4 regions of the Bacillus sp. T3 genome follow, and region 2 is predicted to be linked to each of the others. Evidence: predicted binding sites of a transcription regulator. Region 2 holds the regulator's gene; each other region holds the start of a gene.
The links. Region 2 encodes Rex, which represses fermentation and respiration genes when NADH is low (regulators of the CRP and FNR family bind a similar motif). Its sites were predicted from a motif close to TTGTGAAATATTTCACAA; they were not measured.
Positions count from the first base shown of each region.

Region 1: a site for Rex is predicted at 1,391-1,408, ahead of pflB (formate C-acetyltransferase). Genes of this name have one in related genera too.
Region 3: a site for Rex is predicted at 2,265-2,282, ahead of qoxA (cytochrome aa3 quinol oxidase subunit II). Genes of this name have one in related genera too.
Region 4: a site for Rex is predicted at 1,471-1,488, ahead of ric (iron-sulfur cluster repair di-iron protein). Genes of this name have one in related genera too.

Region 1 is NZ_CP137761.1:1,938,024-1,941,241, forward strand. It holds gene pflB (formate C-acetyltransferase) at 1-1,314, opposite strand, end outside; gene RGF10_RS10100 (cupredoxin domain-containing protein) at 1,754-2,206, opposite strand; gene hutU (urocanate hydratase) at 2,375-3,218, shown strand, end outside.
Region 2 is NZ_CP137761.1:4,549,447-4,552,664, reverse strand. It holds gene RGF10_RS23300 (ABC-F family ATP-binding cassette domain-containing protein) at 1-1,137, opposite strand, end outside; gene moaC (cyclic pyranopterin monophosphate synthase MoaC) at 1,284-1,784, shown strand; gene RGF10_RS23290 (redox-sensing transcriptional repressor Rex) at 1,809-2,477, shown strand; gene RGF10_RS23285 (YdiK family protein) at 2,497-2,706, opposite strand; gene RGF10_RS23280 (CPBP family intramembrane glutamic endopeptidase) at 2,703-3,218, opposite strand, start outside.
Region 3 is NZ_CP137761.1:3,053,625-3,056,842, reverse strand. It holds gene qoxB (cytochrome aa3 quinol oxidase subunit I) at 1-1,130, opposite strand, end outside; gene qoxA (cytochrome aa3 quinol oxidase subunit II) at 1,120-2,094, opposite strand; gene RGF10_RS15675 (mechanosensitive ion channel family protein) at 2,411-3,218, shown strand, end outside.
Region 4 is NZ_CP137761.1:3,857,744-3,860,961, forward strand. It holds gene glp (molybdopterin molybdotransferase MoeA) at 1-1,085, opposite strand, end outside; gene ric (iron-sulfur cluster repair di-iron protein) at 1,570-2,268, shown strand; gene moaA (GTP 3',8-cyclase MoaA) at 2,419-3,218, opposite strand, start outside.

The DNA.
Region 1 (3,218 bases), 2.0 Mb from region 2:
ATCAATCCCGCCGTTAATAGCATATAATAAAGCTTTTGCTAGGTTAGCACGTGCACCGAAGAATTGCATTTGCTTACCAATTTCCATTGCAGATACACAACAAGCAATTCCATAATCATCGCCATATTCTGGGCTCATGATATCATCATTTTCATATTGAATTGAGCTTGTTTTAATAGACATATTTGCACAATATTTCTTGAAGTTTTCTGGAAGCTTAGATGACCAAAGTACTGTTAAGTTTGGCTCTGGAGCTGGTCCAAGGTTATCAAGTGTATGAAGGAAACGGAATGAGTTCTTAGTTACTAAAGGACGGCCATCAAGCGCCATACCACCAATTGATTCCGTTACCCAAGTTGGGTCACCACTGAATAAATCATTGTAATCCGGTGTTCTTGCAAATTTTACAAGACGAAGCTTCATGATGAAGTGATCAACGATTTCTTGAACTTCTTCCTCTGTTAATACACCATTCATTAAATCTCTTTCGATATAAATATCTAAGAAGGTTGAAACGCGTCCAAGGCTCATTGCTGCACCATTTTGTTCTTTAATTGCAGCTAAATAACCAAGGTATAACCATTGGAATGCCTCTACTGTGTTTTGCGCTGGAACGGATAAATCAAATCCATAAGCAGCACCTAGTTGCTTTAATTCATTTAAAGCACGAATTTGCTCGGAAATTTCTTCGCGAAGGCGAATGTTTTCTTCGCTCATTACTGAAGATGTACCAGCTAAGTCTTTTTTCTTTTCTTTAATTAAGAAATCAATACCGTATAAAGCAACACGACGGTAGTCACCGATAATACGTCCGCGGCCGTAAGCATCTGGAAGTCCTGTAATGATAGCAGATTTACGAGCAAGCTTCATTTCATCTGTATAAGCATCGAATACACCGGCATTATGTGTTTTACGGTAATCAGTGAACGTTTTTTCAACTTCTTTATTTAATTCAAAGCCATATGATTCACAAGCTTGAGCTGCCATACGAATTCCGCCAAATGGTTGCATTGAGCGTTTGAATGGAGCGTCAGTTTGAACGCCGACAACTTTTTCAAGATCTTTATTAAGATATCCAGGACCATGAGATGTAATGGTTGATACAATCTCTGTGTCCATATCTAAAACGCCGCCGTTTTCACGTTCTTGTTTCGTTAAATCCATAACCTGATCCCAAAGCTTTGTTGTTGCTTCTGTAGGACCTACTAAGAAGGAGTCGTCTCCTTCATAAGGCTTAAAGTTTTTTAAAATAAAGTCTCGTACATTAACTTCCTTTGTCCATGTACCTGCAGCAAAATTTTTCCATTGTTCCATCGTAAAAGCACCTCTTTAGGTAAAAAGTATATAACAGTTTCGATGAATTTATCTTACATTTATTATAACAGAAATCATGTGAGAATTATCACAGTTTTTCATAATAAATTTTTATTCTAAATGATAAATGTTGATATATAGCGGTTTATAAGAAATTGACAAATTGGTGAACTAATAAAAATCACTCGAAATATTAAACTGTACTATAATTGAAAGCGTTATTTCAAAAACTGTTATACAAAAACTAAAACCTGTTTTTATATGGTTAAAGTTAATATTATTATTCCAAAATCTTTGGGTAAGAATAATGGGAATTTTTCTAAATCCCTGTTAACCATTGCAGTAGTAACGTCTATTTCGCAATCAATCGGAAAGGGTAACTTAGGTCAAAAAAAAGAACAGAGTAACAATCTCTGTTCTTTGGCTTTATCGTTTGTAATTAATCGACGATGATATAGGCAATCATTGGTCCATTATGTTCCTTATCAGGATGAGTTAAACAAATTAATCGATAAACTCCTTCTTCATTAAATTGAAGTGGAATAACGGTTTCCTTATTCTGGGTTACCGTTCCTTTAATTTTAGTCCCTTCAATTATAAAAGGGTGCTCTCTACCATTAATACCGAAAATCTTTAGGCGAATGTTTTCTCCTTTATTTATAAAAATAGTTCCTGGATCCCACCGATAGGCTTCAATTTCTTTCCCATCTACTGTTTTCGCTTTAAATTCTCCTGTTACCAGGTGAATATCTCGAACCTTCTCCTCATACTGATTTATCGTAGTGACTGATTTTTTTGAACCTGAAAGGATCCAAATGGACGTGACAAAGATTGAACAGCAAAGGATCAATAGAATTGCGACTGTTTTTCTCTTGACGATAAAAAAATGCATGAAAACACCCCCGAATTAGTAGTCCACATAACAATATATGCAGGTATGAGGAGAAAACTTGTCCAAAACTTTCCCCATCATCAAAAGAAAAAAGCTCGATTAACTTGGTCGAAAACGTGGTAAAGATGATAGCTTCCTAAAATAGCGTAAGGAATAGGAGGGCTGACTATGAATAAAAAACTAAAACAGAATTTACGGCAATATCAATATTCTGGCCAACACCTGAATGCAAAAGGATGGATTCAAGAGGCAGCGCTTAGGATGCTAGCAAACAATATTGATCATGATGTCGCTGAGAATCCTGATGAGCTTATTGTATATGGCGGGTTAGGTAAGGCTGCTCGAAATTGGGAATGCTTTGAGGCCATCATTGATTCCCTGTTAACACTTGAAGAAGATGAGACACTGCTGATCCAGTCAGGGAAACCAGTAGCAATATTTAAATCGCACCGTGATGCCCCCAAGGTCCTATTAGCCAATTCTAACCTTGTACCTGCGTGGGCGAATTGGGAAACATTTCATGAATTAGATCGAAAAGGGTTAATGATGTATGGACAAATGACAGCAGGAAGTTGGATATATATCGGCAGCCAAGGAATTATTCAAGGAACCTATGAGACATTTGCCGAGATTGCACGTCAGCATTTTGGTGGTTCGCTAAAGCACACCATTACATTAACTGCTGGTTTAGGGGGGATGGGTGGTGCTCAACCACTTGCAGTGACCATGAACGAAGGGGTGTGTATTGCTATTGAGGTGGATTCTAATCGAATCGCACGACGGATCGCAAGCCAATACCTTGATATAAAAGCAAACTCATTGGATGAAGCGATCCGGTTTGCTGAAGAAGCAAAGGAACACGGGCAGCCACTTTCGATTGGATTGGTTGGGAATGCGGCTGAACTTATTCCAGCTCTGATCAAATTAAACTTTATACCCGATATCATCACAGACCAAACGTCTGCACATGATCCGTTAAATGGATATATTCCGATAGGATTGACCACAAAAA
Region 2 (3,218 bases):
TTTGTCAACAATGGTTTTAAGCAAGGTTGATTTACCGATGCCATTTGGTCCAACAAGGGCAATACTTTCTCCACGAGTCATACGCAGTGAGATATTCTCACTCACTTTTTCATCACCATAGCCCACTGCTATGGAGTAAACATTAAGGACTTCATTTCCACTTTGTTTTTCAATATCAAAGGAAAACGTTGCAGATTTTTCGTTGCCTAGTGGTCTTGACATGACTTGCATCCGATCTAATTGTTTGCGACGACTTTGAGCTCGCTTAGTGGTAGATGCACGTGCTAGATTTCGGGCAACAAAATCCTCTAATTTAGCAATTTCATCTTGTTGCTTTTCATACATTTTCATTTCACGCTCGTAATTTGCAGCTTTTTGGTCCAAATAAGAGCTATAATTGCCGACGAATTTTGAAATTTGCTGTCGGGACATTTCGTATACTTGATTAACGACCTTATCTAAAAAATAACGGTCATGGGATACAATCAAAATGGCGCCTTCGTAATTTTGCAAATATTGCTCAAGCCACGATAATGTATCGATATCAAGATGGTTGGTCGGTTCGTCCAAAATAAGAATATCAGGTTTTGTTAATAGCAATTTGCCGAGAGCAAGGCGAGTTTTTTGACCGCCACTTAAACTAGAGATTTTGGTTGAATAGTCAAACGTGTGAAAATTCAAGCCGTGAAGCACAGAACGAATATCGGCTTCGTATTGATAGCCACCCATATCTTTAAATTGAACCTGTAGGGTGTCATATTCTTTCAAAACTCTTTCGTAGACGGATGAAACATTAAATACTTCTGGATCCGCCATCTGTAATTCATACTGCCGCAGTTTTTTCTCTAAACTTTGTAATGTTGCAAATACCGTCAGCATCTCTTCCCAAATCGACAGCTCCGATTCGAGGCCTGTATTTTGTGCCAAATAGCCAATGGTAACGTCCTTGGGCTTCATAATGTCACCAGAGTCATGGGACATATGGCCAGCAATGATTTTAAGCAAGGTCGATTTTCCTGCACCGTTTCTACCAACTAAAGCGATTCGATCGCGTGATTGTACTTCTAGTTTAATATTCGATAAAATAAGGTCTGCACCGTAGTATTTATTCAATTGATTAACTTGTAATAATATCATTTTATATTCACCTCTATTACGATAGAGTTAGTGTATCGTATTATAAGGATATCATCAATAACTCGAAGCTTGTGAAGAAAGATACAAGTTCATTCACACATGTTGGAAAAAATAGTGTATGATTCTTTTAGTGAGGTGTTAAATGAATGGGAGAATTTACTCATTTTAATGAAGAAGGCCGTGCGAAAATGGTCGATGTGAGCAGCAAACCAGAAACAATAAGGACCGCAGAGGCTTGCTCAAGTATAACAGTTAGCAATGATATATATGAAAAAATCACAAATAATGAAATGAAAAAAGGTGATGTTCTAGCTGTTGCTCAGGTTGCGGCAGTAATGGCATGCAAAAAAACGTGGGAAATCATTCCGATGTGCCATCCAATCCCATTAAATGGAGTGGATGTTTCCTTTGGCTGGGAAGAAGAAAAGGAAGACAATGAATATACATTGCATATTTCCGCAAAGGTTAAAACGAAAGGGAATACAGGTGTTGAAATGGAAGCGTTAACAGCTGCATCGGTTTGTGCGTTAACGGTTTATGATATGTGTAAGGCAATTGATAAAGGCATGGTTATTGGAAAAACGTATTTAGTTGAGAAAACTGGCGGCAAAAATGGAGATTTTATTAGAGAAGAGCGATTGAAATAAGCTTAATGAGAGAGGAGTGATGAAATGTCGAACGATCATACAACAAAAATTCCACAAGCGACTGCAAAACGGTTACCACTTTATTATCGCTTTTTGAAAAATTTGCATACATCTGGTAAACAACGGGTTTCATCTGCAGAGCTAAGTGAAGCGGTAAAAGTAGATTCTGCGACAATTCGTCGAGATTTTTCATATTTTGGTGCATTAGGGAAGAAGGGCTATGGCTATAATGTAAACTATTTGCTATCCTTTTTCCGGAAAACGTTAGATCAGGATGAACTGACAAAGGTAGCGCTCATTGGAGTTGGGAATTTAGGTACGGCGTTTTTAAATTATAATTTTTTAAAAAATAATAATACAAAGATTGAAATTGCCTTTGATGTGGACGAGGGAAAAGTGGGAACAAAGATAGGGAATGTTCCTGTTTACCATATGGATGAGTTAGAGAAGATTATTGAGCAAGAAGAGATTCATGTGGCGATTTTAACCATCCCAGCGCCAGTGGCGCAACCAATTACGGACAGACTGACTAGTGTGAGGATTAAAGGAATATTAAACTTTACACCAGCTCGACTTAATGTCCCGTCTACTATTCGGGTTCATCATATTGATTTAGCGGTTGAGCTGCAATCACTTGTATATTTCTTAAAGCATTATCCAAAAATTGAAGATATTGAAGTAGATGAAGAATAATGAAAAATGAGCCACTTAATTATGGCTCATTTTTTTTGATTATTTTCCTAAGTTTAAAGTGAAGGGCAATCAACCTTAAGCCTGAACCAAAATCAAAGGTTGCTAGGAGAACAAGGATGAAGCTAAAAATATCCCATCCGAATTGATTTACGTTATCGATAGCAAAGTACGTAAATATACAAGCAAGGATGATGTGGAAAAAAGCGGAAAACAAAGGTGAGAGTCTCATAATAATCCTCCGATAAAGCTTTGAATTTTTTCTGATTGTTCGATGATTCGATCGATATCTTCTTTAAAGACGGTTTGTATAACAACGACAAGTGAATTCATCGCAACATGGGCAAAAATCGGAACTATAATCCGTTTCGTCTTGACATAGAGATAGGCAAAGGTAAAGCCCATGGCAGAATAAAGCAATGTATGTTCAAGTTCCATATGTGCTAAAGAAAAAATAATCGAACTGATCAAGGCCGATAGAAAGAAGTTCATCCGTTGATAGAGTGCGCCAAAGATGATTTTTCGAAACACGATTTCTTCTAAAATTGGTCCGACAATCGAGCTAACAAAAATGACAATAGGGAAGCTTTCGATAATATTAATAATTTGTTGGGTATTATCAGAGCCTGTCTTAATCCCCATCATCGCTTCAATTTGGGCTGCAATTCCTTGTGCGAATAATGCTAAAAAAACACCTGTAATCGCCCAAATTACCGAGCTGAATGGATTTGCTTTTTCACGATA
Region 3 (3,218 bases), 1.5 Mb from region 2:
GCGGTTGTAAATTTGATTCGACCCTTTCTCATTGTAAAGAGCCAGTTGAACATTTTAACACCTGTTGGTACGGCAATCATCATCGTAGTAATCGAGAATACAGAGTTTACGGCAGGTCCAGCACCCATCGTATAGAAGTGGTGCACCCATACAAGCATACTTAATGCGGCAATTGCAACGATTGAGACAACCATTGATTTATATCCGTATAATGTTTTACGCGAGAAGGTTGAAATAACCTCAGAAAACATACCAAACGCAGGGAGTACAACGATATATACTTCAGGATGTCCCCATAGCCAAAAGAGGTTCGCCCAAAGCATATCCATTCCGCCGCCAGACAATGTGAAGAAATGCGTTCCAAAAATACGATCGAAAGTCATTAATGCGAGTGCAACCGTAAAAATAGGGAAGGATGCAACAATAATAACCGATGCGATAAAGGACGTCCATGTGAACATCGGCATTCTCATTAATGTCATACCTTTTGTTCTCATTTTTAATACGGTCACAATGAAGTTAATGCCGGTCATTAATGTCCCAATTCCAGCAATCTGTAAGGCAATGGCATAATAGTTATTACCAATACCTGGTGTGAATTCCTTACCTGCAAGTGGAAAATAAGATGTCCATCCAGCATCAGGAGAACCACCAACGACAAACGAAATATTAAAGAGCATCGCACCGCTGAAGAATAACCAAAAGCTAAGCGCGTTTAACTGTGGGAAAGCAACATCCCTTGCGCCAATTTGTAATGGAACAATCACATTCATAATCCCAATTAATAAAGGCATCGCTGCAAATAAAATCATGATGACACCATGCGTTGTGAAAATTTCATTGTAATGCTGGGCATCTAAAAATTCCATTTGCGGTCTTGATGTTTGAACTTTCATTAACAGTCCGTCAACACCACCACGGAAAAACATTAACACCCCAGATAGAATGTACATAATCCCAATTTTTTTATGGTCTACGGTTGTAATCCATTCTGTCCATAGCCAACGCCACTTTTTAAAATAAGTAATCCCTGCGACAATTCCAAGCATGGATAATAAAATAGCGATCTGAGAGCCTATGATGAGGGGATCTCCATTCATCATAAAAAATTCTTTCCAATTAATGTTCATTATGTTCCCCTCCATCACTTTCGTTCATTTCACTGTGATTCATTTCACTATTATTCTCTGAATCTTCTTCAAAGATTTTTCCTTGATAGCCATGCGTTTTATAAAGTTCAGGATTCGTAATCGTTTCAGAATCCATGTCAGCATGGTTAATCCATTCTAGATGTGTGTTCGAATAAGTAAGACGGCCCAAATGGGTTGGGGTTAGCAATTCATTATATTTTTTTTCAGTGAGCTTCGGTGCCGTTTTCTTTACATCCTTAACCCAATTTTCAAAATCAATCTGTTTTTGTGCTAACACTTCAAATTCCATGTCAGCGTAGCCGCGCCCATTAAAGTTTGTATTACGGCCAAAATATGAGCCGGGATTATCAGCCACAACATACATTTGTGTTTCCATTTTGTTCATTGTGTATTTTTGACCAGCTAAAGCAGGAATCCAAAAGGATTGCATTGTGCTAGCTGATGTTAATTTAAACAGAACCGGACGATCTTCAGGGATATTGACATAATTAATCGTTTCTATTCCTTGCTCTGGATAGCTGAAAATCCATTTCCAATCTGCAGAAGTAACATGAATAATCAGAGGTTCTTTCTTTTCGTAGCCTGCAGGGACTTTCTCGAGTGCGTAGATGGTTTTGACCGTTGGAATGGTGAGTGCAATAACAATTAAGATAGGTATTGCCGTCCAAATAATTTCAAGAACAGTACTTCCATGTTCCTCAGGTGGTTCATAGTTTTTGTTTTCAGGTTTTTCACGGTATTTCCAAACGATATAACCGAATAGACCAAAAACAACAACTACAACGATCAACATAAACACAAGCGACCAGTTAATCAAATCTAAAATGTCTCGAGCAACAGGACCCTGTGGATCGAATACAACTAAATTTGTTTCACAGCCGCTCAGTAATAATAGGGAAGCTACGGCGGTAAATAAGAATAATAAAGATTTCGATGCTTTCATATTCTTGCTCCTTTCAAATTTGCACAACCATTTCAAAAATAAATGTTTCGTAATTCAAAATGTTAAGTTAAAGTCATTATCATTCGATAATAATTATTAATACTATACGAATGATAATAACATAAAAATCTTCCTAAAAAAGTACAAAAAGTGAACAAACTTTGACTAATTTGTGACAAACATCACAGGATATATTATCTAGATTTAAAACGTATTTTGCTAGGACCAATAAAGGGGAATGTATGAATTATTTACTAATTGACAGGGAAAATAAGATATAATTTTCATTAGGAGCTTTTCTTGAGGAGGGGTACAGATGGAAATATGGTCAACTGCAATCTTAGAATTCTTTAAAATAGATTGGGAGACAGTGAAGGACTACTTTTTATCGTTATTAATAACAGCTGTTTTTTCATATATGATGGTTCGATTCATTCGCTTTTTTATCCATCAGTTTTTTAAACGAACAGATATTGTTGACGAAAAAAAAGAAAATACAATTGAAAGTGTTATCCGAAATACTGCAAACTATGTGTTGTTTTTTGTGATCTTTTTCGCAGCAATAAAGCCATTCGTCAGCAATTTAAAAGAGTTTATAATGGCGGGCGGAATTATCGCTGCTGTCATTGGTTTTGGTGCACAGAAGGTAATCAACGATCTTTTGAGCGGGATGTTTATCATTTTTGAACGGACCATCCAAAAAGGTGATTTTATTCATATTAATGAGGAAATTGAAGGTGGCACAGTTGAAGAATTGGGTTTCAGAGTTGTAAAAATTCGATTAATCAACGGGAAGTTAGTGACCATTTCTAATGGAGAAATTCGAAAACTGGTTAATGGTTCTGTTGATATGAGACGGGTTTTTGAAAGTGTGATTGTTTCCTTTGATGAGAATCCTGGAAGAATAAAAGAACTTTTACTGGAGGTTTGTGCACAGTTAAATGAAACCCATAAACATTATCTATTAGTCGATCGATATACTGGTGAATTTCGTGAAGCATACCAGTTATATGGGCTCCACTCATTGGATGTAAGTCCGACTGGCTACAAATTTTCCATTACCGCAACGGTTAAGGATGTAGATTACATAACTGCTGCTAGAGAAACAAAGGAACTGCTGGCAC
Region 4 (3,218 bases), 690 kb from region 2:
GTCGTAGCACTGCGTACAAATCGTGTAAATGGATTGGCTTTTGGAAAATCAACCTCAAGGTTCGCTTTTTCTTTACGAAGATGTGGTTTGTCGGAACAAAGCATAGTTCGAATAATCGGGCGAGCAAACAATTCAAACCCGACATAGCAAGCGGAAGGATTACCGGACAAACCGAATAATAACTTGCCAGCATATTGCGCAACAGTTGTGACACTTCCAGGGCGCATTGCTACTTTGTTAAACAAAACTTCAGCTCCCATTTTTTCATATATCGCTGGCATAAAATCAAAATCCCCGACCGATACACCGCCAGTAGTCATTAATAAATCGACTTTATCCAATGCTCCAGAAACAGCTTCATAGCAAGTGTCAAAATCATCTGGAAGCTTTCCGAAGTACAGAACTTCGGCACCCGCTCGGTCAATTTGAGCAGAGATCATATAGGAATTACTATTGCGAATCTTTCCAGCAACAAGCGGTTCATCCACTTCTAGGAGCTCAGTACCTGTCGCAAAAAGTCCCACAACTGGCTTTTTAGCTACAGGAACCTGCGCATACCCAAATGTAGCAAGCATTGCTTGTATACCAGGATTAATTAACGTTCCTTTTTTTACTAGGACCTCGCCCTTCTTCGCATCCTCACCTGTGAACGAAACATTGTCCCCTTTTTTATAAACACGCTTGATTGACATGTATTTGTCTCCATCGCGTTCAATGTCTTTAGCAAGTTCAAGCATGACGACACAATCTGTTCCTTTTGGCATCTGTGCTCCAGTCATAATTCTTACTGCTTGAAAGGGACCTACTTCCTTATCGGAAACGTGGCCAGCTCCAATATGGTCAATGATTTCAAATTCAACAGGATTATCTAGACCAGCTCCCATTGAGTCAATTGAACGAATCGCAAATCCGTCATAGGGTGCCCGATCAAAATGAGGTACATCGCTTGTTGCAGTTAAGTCTTCTGCTAAAAATCTATTATGGCTTTCAAAGATCGACACGTATTCGACCTGTCCTTGTTTTTGATAGTTCATTACTTGCTTAACTGCATCCGCGATTGGAATTGGTTTTCGTCTATCTAACATCCAGTTCAACTCCTAAGTATGTATACATATTTCTTTCTAATGATTAAGGCTATGTTAAAGAACATAGTTGGATTGTGAGCACTCTGTTGATTGGAGCGGAAGGTACAAGACTCCTGCGGGCGAAGGTGTCGCGGGAGACCCCACAGGCGCTTTAGCGCCGAGGAGGCTCCCAGACTCCCCCGCGGAAAGGGAGTACCTGGAGCGGAAATCAACAGACATGTTTAACAAAGCCATGTTTAAAAATAATTCTTATTTTTCGCTAACTGCCATTACATTATAAGCATTAATAAAATGATTCAACATGAAGTTTATCACACAATGGATTAATTTTTCATTTCAGGAATTTGTTATTAATTATATTTGTGTTAATAAAAACATTCTTTTCATGTGATTTAGGTCACCATAACAAAGTAGTATTTCCTTTATTCTAAAGAGGAAGAAAAACAACAATAGAAACAAAGGGACCGATTAAGGAGGAACCATAATGACTACTATGCCATATACAGAAACTTCATTAGTTAAAGATATTGTAAATGAAATTCCAAAATCAGCAGACCTTTTTAAACGTTATCGAATTGACTTCTGCTGCGGTGGAAATCGTCCATTAAAAGATTCAGCAGCAGAATACAATGTAAATATGGAAACATTAATGGCAGAATTAGCTGATGTTTATGCAAAAAGCATTGGTGAGCCAATTGACATGGAAGTTTGGACAAACACAGATTCAAACACTTTAGTTGAGCATGTGATTGAGAAATACCACCGTCCTCTTGAAGAGGAGCTTACAATGCTTAGTCCCTATGTGACGAAGGTTGCTAAAGTTCACGGTGATTCACATCCAGAATTGCTTCGTGTTTATGAATTGTTTTATGAGCTAAAGAAAGAGTTGTTAGAGCATACAGCTAAAGAAGAAGCAACTGTATTTCCAATGCTGTTAAAGTTAGATGAAGTTGAGGGCGCAGAGCGTGAAGCGATGATTAATGAGATTAAGGAGCTTGAAAAAGAGCACGATCATGCTGGAGCAATTTTACGTGAACTTCGGAAAATTACTTCTGATTATATTCCACCAGCAGAGGCATGCGGAACATACCGCCTAGTGTTTAAACGTCTAGAAATGCTTGAATCTGAAACATTCATGCACGTTCATCTAGAAAACAATATTCTTTTCCCTCGTTTTTATTAAGATGATGGAGACCTCCAGCTGAGCTGGGGGGTTTCTTTATTTATATAACAAATAAATAAGCACACAGCATTCATTAGAAATGACTGTGTGCTTAGACTTCTTATGTTTATTTAAAAAACTTCTAAACAACCTGGATTGAGCTACTGCTCGTTAACCGCCTATATATGACATTTCAATCTTTTTGCGAGCCTTTCTTGTTTCCTCAGTTCTCAAATCTGAATAACGGTCCTCTCGATGATTCCAAATGTCTACGATTTTTTTCTCTAGCTCTTCATTGCTCGCTCCATTTCGGAGTAAGCCCTTAATATCGTGTCCGTTCCCATTAAACAAGCAAGTGAAAATTTGTCCATTCGCTGATAATCTTGCTCGGGTACAGGTCGAACAAAAGGACTCGGAAACAGAGGTAATAAAACCAACATCAGTCTTTGTTCCTTTGTAGCGATAGCGCTTTGCTACTTCACCATAGTAAGCGGCTTCAACAGGTTCAAACTCAAAATGGCCCTTTAACTGCTCAAATATTTCCTTTTTCGTAATGACGTCATCCATTTTCCAGCCATTTGTACTACCGACATCCATGAATTCAATATAGCGCAGCTCTAAGTCATTTTCTTTACAGAAGGTTGCCATTGGAATAATTTCAGAATCATTAAGTCCCTTTTTCACAACCATATTAATTTTGATACCCAGTCCGGCCTTTTTTGCTGCTTCGATCCCTTTCAGTACGGGTCCCACACCAACGTTACGTCCATTTATCGTCCCAAATAATTCATCATTTAAGCTGTCTAAACTTATATTTACTCTTTTAAGACCAGCCTCTCTTAGCTGCTCGGCATATTTTGGCAATAAAACACCATTTGTTGTTAACGCAATATCCTTAAGACCTTCGATTCGGGACAGCATTTCAACAAGTACAGGTAAATCTTTTCTTAATAGTGGTTCTCCACCAGTTA